2 regions of the Vibrio sp. WZ-1 genome follow, and region 1 is predicted to be linked to the other one. Evidence: predicted binding sites of a transcription regulator. Region 1 holds the regulator's gene; the other holds the start of a gene.
The links. Region 1 encodes PurR, which represses purine synthesis genes. Its sites were predicted from a motif close to TNANGNAAACGTTTNCNTNA; they were not measured.

Region 2: ACTS60_RS05465 (NCS2 family permease) is a predicted target of PurR. The motif match lies at 1,850-1,869, and genes of this name have one in related genera.

What each region holds. Positions count from the first base shown of each region.
Region 1 covers NZ_JBQEQR010000080.1:113,139-116,319, forward strand. Annotated here, with positions in the region: gene torR (two-component system response regulator TorR) at 1-80, opposite strand, end outside; gene torD (molecular chaperone TorD) at 313-960, shown strand; gene purR (HTH-type transcriptional repressor PurR) at 1,408-2,412, shown strand; cyclic di-GMP riboswitch class I at 2,684-2,774, shown strand; gene ACTS60_RS17155 (TfoX/Sxy family DNA transformation protein) at 2,891-3,181, shown strand, end outside.
Region 2 covers NZ_JBQEQR010000059.1:11,141-14,321, reverse strand. Annotated here, with positions in the region: gene tet(34) (oxytetracycline resistance phosphoribosyltransferase domain-containing protein Tet(34)) at 1-220, opposite strand, end outside; gene ACTS60_RS05465 (NCS2 family permease) at 540-1,829, opposite strand; gene ACTS60_RS05460 (aminoacyl-histidine dipeptidase) at 2,863-3,181, shown strand, end outside.

The DNA of each region.
Region 1 (3,181 bases):
TAACCTTCATTTTGGAAATAGCCCGCAAGCTTACTGCGAGTTACAACATCATCTTCTACGACTAATACGTGATAGCTCATTTACACCACTTCTGTCTTTTTTATCTTCCAAGACGTATTCTATTCATAACTAGTAACATATCTAGTAATAGTTACAATAAAAAGCAAGATTTTGTGGATTTATTGATGCAAAACAAGCTTATTTGCCGCCATTCATAAACATGCATATTTCCCAATAAACCATAACAATTATAGTTACTGCTATTCATTTTAATTGTTTACACTTAGGGGATAACTATTTGGGAGCAAAAAAATGCAAGAAGTGAAAGCTTTTAACGAAAAACGAGCTGAGATTTATTGGTGGTTTTCTAGCCTGTTTGCAAAAGAGCTGACAGACAAGGAACTGGAATCTTATCATAGTGTTGAAATTCGAAGCTTTTTAGCTGGTTTAGGTGAAAATGAAACACTCAAACCATCCGTTAATGCCCTTGTTGATGCGCTTAACCGCCTACAAGATCGTGAAGATGCTCAGTTAGAGCTAGCTGCGGACTTCTGTGAACTTTTTCTTAAAACAGAAAAGCACGGTGCGCTACCTTATGCCTCAATGTACATCGGTGAATCTGGTTTATTAAACGATAAACCAGCAGAAGAGATGGAAAGGCTGATGGCAGACTTTGGTGTGCAAGTTGACGAAAATCTAAAAGAGCCTGCGGATCATTTAGCAGTCGAGTTAGATTTTTTAGGCAATATGATTATCCGCTCAAATGAACTCGAGCAGGAAAAACACATGGAAGATGCATTCGAAAAGCAAAATGAGTTCATCCAGCAACACCTTTTGACATGGCTACCTCAGTTTGCCGCTAAATGTAAGCAATTCGATGAATTTGGCTTCTATGTTAGTGTCGCGCAACTATTAATTGCATTTTGTAAACTGGACAGCACCTACCTTCTTGGTGAATAATTGCCGCCTATTTTGGGGAGTCTGTCATTCAGACTCCCTATTTTATTCGTTTGTTTTTAATCTGGCGCAGAGAAATACAATCCATTTAGCCGTTAAACTGTGACCTCCGAGGCACAAAACAGCTGCTTAAAACATTGCCAGCTTGCCCGCATCAGTCTAAAATGTGAGCGCAAACGATTAAATATGATTTATATGTAAACCGCTGAAATAAAGCGGTTTTTGTGTTTTCTTAACAGGATTGCTGACCAATTCCTCACTTAGTATAAGAAAGGAATATGAGACTCAGCGATAAATGTTGCTACAAACCTTTTTATACCGATTTCGGAACAACCGCTGCCAAATATCTCAGCAATGCCCCTATTCGCAGTTGCTCGGTTTGCGCAAGACCCTAAGCGTATGGTTGTCTTCACTACGGTATTTACAGTAGCTCGATACAGGACATCATTTATGGCCACTATTAAAGACGTTGCTCGCTTAGCCGGCGTTTCTACCACTACGGTTTCGCACGTAATTAATAAAACTCGCTTTGTTGCAGAAGCAACTCAAGAAAAAGTAATGAAAGCGGTGGATGAACTTAATTACGCACCAAGTGCCGTTGCACGCAGTTTAAAGTGCAACTCAACTCGTACCATCGGTATGCTAGTAACTCAATCTACCAACCTGTTCTTCTCTGAAGTAATCGATGGTGTTGAGAGCTACTGTTACCGTCAAGGTTACACTCTTATCCTATGTAACACGGGCGGTATTTACGAGAAGCAACGTGACTACATCCGCATGCTCGCTGAAAAGCGTGTAGATGGCATTCTAGTAATGTGTTCTGATCTGACGGAAGAACTAAAAGAGATGCTTGACCGTCACTCAGACATACCTAAAGTTGTGATGGACTGGGGTCCAGAAAGCTCACAAGCAGACAAGATCATTGATAACTCAGAAGAAGGCGGTTACATCGCGACAAAATATCTGATCGACAATGGTCACACAGACATCGCGTGTTTAAGCGGTCACTTCGAAAAAGCTGCGTGCCAAGAGCGTATTGCGGGTTATCGTCGTGCAATGGCAGAAGCAAACCTTGCGGTTAACGAAGATTGGATTCTTGAAGGCAACTTTGAGTGTGATACCGCTGTGCTAGCGGCAGATAACATTACTGCAATGGAAAAACGCCCTACCGCAGTTTTCTGTTTCAATGACACGATGGCACTTGGCTTGATGAGCCGCCTTCAGCAGAACGGTATCAAGGTACCAGATGATGTTTCTGTTATCGGCTATGACAACATTGAGCTGGCAGAGTACTTCTCACCACCACTAACGACTATCCACCAACCAAAACGTCGTGTGGGTAAAAACGCTTTTGAGATCCTACTAGAGCGTATCAAAGATAAAGAACACGAAAAACGAGTGTTTGAAATGCAGCCAGAGATCGTGATTAGAAACACGGTTAGAAAGATCAACTAATCTTTAGTGCTCGTTTACTCATCATCAAAAAGCATCCATATGGATGCTTTTTATTTAACAACCCATCCATGACAACAGTTCTGTATGTAGAACTTTGCAGACTTGTTATTTCTTCGTACAGTCAACTCTCTAGCGCTGACAATTTCCTGGTAGACCACTTTGTTAATCTATGAAACTTAACTCACGAAAAAATAACTATTAACTGAACCAAGATCACATTTACAAGCGCAGAATGTGATATTAGTCCAATGTAGGAAGTATGCTTTCAGTGTCACGCACAGGGCAAACCACTCTAAAGAGTGGGACGCAAAGCTTCCGGCCTAAACTATCGCATGAGATAGCATGGTAGCGGGGTTACCGATGGCAAGTATGCATATGACGAGTTTACCCTTTAATGACATTGTGTCTGCATGCGTTTGCTAATCTCTCGGACCTGATTTTTGGTGGCGTAATTTAAATTACACCGAGATAACACATCATGGATAAACCGATACTCAAAGACTCTATGAAGCTTTTTGAGGTGCTTGGTACGATCAAGTCACGCTCAATGTTTGGCGGCTTTGGCCTTTTTGCTGATGAAACAATGTTTGCATTAGTCGTTAACAACCAGCTTCATATCAGAGCCGATAAAAAGACATCTTCAGACTTTGAAACTCAGGGACTTAAACCTTACGTATACAAGAAGCGTGGATTTCCTGTAGTCACAAAGTACTATGCCGTTTCACCAGACCTTTGGGACACACCACAACACTTAGTGGAAGTAGCCAAA
Region 2 (3,181 bases), on a different contig from region 1:
TTACCGTCATATCGCGTTGGTGATCGTGATCGTAGCTTGAGATACAAATAGTATCAACGTGACGAATACCTAACTCACGAGCTAGGATAGCTCCAGGAACCAAACCACCACGGCTTACCGCCCAAATACCTTTCCATTGCTCAGCTGGCATTTGTTTCTCAGCCAGTTCACGGCAGTAAGACTGCATCGCATCCCAAGTGATAATGAATTTTTTACTCATTGTAATAACCTAATAATTTCAAAATATGCATCCCCTCTGCTTAGCTGATGGCGCTGAAATGGACTCATCAAGCTAAACTTTCCACACCAGAGGAAATGGGGGTTTCAAGCTGCGCAAACGATTATTCTACCGAAACACTTCATTAATACCAACGCTGATATCAAAATTCTCCGCCTATTACGCAGAAAAATCGAATTCGGTGAACAACACAAAATAGAGAAGTGAATGAAATTGCGTAGAAACTACTCACACAAAAAACGCAAATAAAAAGCCAGTGTGAACTCTGAGCCCACACTGGCTTTTCTTTCATTGGCTGAAGTTAGCCTAGAATGTACTTCGCAATGAAGATTGCAGACATCACCCACACACTCATCGAAACTTCACGACCTTTACCACTGAACAGTTTGATCGCCGCGTAAGCGATGAAGCCCAGCGTGATACCTTCTGCGATAGAGAAAGTCAGCGGCATTACCAAACACGTTACTACAACAGGCGCAGCTTCTGTTAGGTCGCGCCAGTCGATACCAACAAGACCAGAAAGCATAAGGATAGCAACGTAGAATAGTGCACCAGAAGTTGCGTAAGCTGGGATCATACCCGCTAATGGCGAGAACAACAGAGCAAGAAGGAACAGCACGCCAACAACTACTGCCGTAAGACCTGTACGACCACCAGCAGCGACACCAGAAACACTCTCAATGTATGAAGTCGTGTTTGATGTACCTAGTAGAGCACCCACTGACGTTGCTGTTGAGTCAGCAAGCAGTGCTTTGTTTAGGCGAGGAATGTTACCGTTTTCGTCAGTCAGACCTGCTTTTTGTGAAACGCCAACTAGCGTGCCAGCGGTATCAAACAAGTCAACAAATAGGAAAGCAAACACCACTGAGATCATGCCCACTTCGAACAGACCAGAGAAGTCTAGCTGCATGAAAGTTGGCGCGATGCTTGGTGGTGTAGACATGATGCCGCCCCATTGAACGTCACCAAAGATAAGACCAAGAATCGTCACACCTAGGATAGCGATCATAACCGCACCTTTCACACCACGGTGAACCAATGCAATCGTCATGAAGAAACCAATCGCCGCAAGTACAGAAGGTAGTGACGTGATGTTACCCATTGAAACTAGCGTTGCTGGGTTATCTACTACAATACCTGCGTTTTTCAGCGCGATGAAAGCAAGGAAAAGACCGATACCCGCAGAGATACCAGTACGTAGAGAAAGTGGAATCGAGTTGATGATCCATTCACGAATCTTGAAGATACTCAGTAAAATAAACAGCAAACCTGACACGAATACTGCTGCTAGTGCCACTTGCCATGTATAGCCCATACCAAGTACAACTGAGTATGTGAAAAACGCGTTTAGGCCCATGCCTGGAGCCTGAGCGATTGGGTAGTTTGCTACTAAGCCCATGATGAAACAGCCAATAGCCGCCGCAAGACACGTCGCAACGAACACGGCACCACGATCCATACCAGTATCAGCAAGGATCGCTGGGTTTACAAAGATAATGTAAGCCATGGTTAGGAAGGTTGTGACACCTGCGATGATCTCAGTGCGCACGTTGGTGCCATTTTCACTAAGTTTAAAGAGCCTTTCGAGCATGATCGAATCCTGTAAAGGTAAAAAGTAAACGGTTGCGTAATCGATTGGCTCGAATTATAAAGTTATCAAATAACAAATTCCAGATAGAATTTTCACTCTAACAGGATTTTTTTCTTTGGATATGAAACTTATTCGCTAGCTTTTTTAACAGACGGGAAGTTTAGGTCTTAATAAACAATAACTAACAGAGTTACGTTCTATCCGCCCCAACGTGTACAAACTGAACAATGTATTAAACTTTCAAACGCAAACCCACGGTTTTAGCTGTTAAATACCCACAGAATTGGTCGGCACGTGAAATAAGACGAAGATGTAATAGCAGAATAGAAGCTTGGTGGTGAGAAAGTGGTCGATATTGGGAGTAGTAGATAAAAAAACGCCACTCAAATTGAGTGGCGGTGAATCATGTCAGCACTATGCACTGAAAAAAAATTCCAATTTATAGGGGTGAACAAACTTGTTCGAGTCACATGCGTTGGCTTCAATTAGTAACCAAAGCTTGTTGGGTATACAAAGTTACCGGTGTAAACAGATTTGCTGTTCCAGAACATTGCACTTGGTAAACCTTTCATAAATATCACCTTCTAAATCAATTAATACTGTCAATTTGGTTGATTTCTCGGTTCCTTGGAGGCGATAAACGGACTCATCCTTTGAGCATTTCATTCTTCTCTCAGAAGCTGGTTACAAATATACCACCAAGAAATTTAATTACAAGCATTAAAGTGACTAAACTCACACTTTTTATTTAAATTGATCCATATCAAATAAAAACTGTAAGTTAATTACAGTTTTGTGAATTAAATTCTTAAATTCATTCCAACAGAATAAACCTTGTTGCATAAGTGTATTTTGTACTGTTCAGAATCTGTGACAGCTCATAGTGATTTCCTTTCGACCTCGACTACTCGCCCCTCTAATCTGGTGGTATGCTTGGTGCCAATTCAAAAGCCAAAACCAAATAGCATTTATTGCTAAACACTCAATGTATTTACGGTTTAAATTTGGCAAAGCACATCAAAAGGAGTCTTCCGTGTCTGAATTCCATTCTGAAATCAGTACCTTATCACCTGCTCCACTTTGGCAGTTTTTCGATAAGATTTGTTCAATCCCTCACCCTTCTAAACATGAAGAGGCCCTAGCGCAGTACATTGTTACTTGGGCGACAGAGCAGGGTTTTGACGTACGCCGCGATACAACTGGCAACGTGTTCATTAAGAAACCAGCCACACCAGGCATGGAAAACAAAAAAGGCGTCGTTCTTCAAGCGCACATCGATATGGTGCCGCAAAAGAACGAAGACACTGACCACGACTTTACGAAAGATCCAATCCAGCCATACATTGATGGCG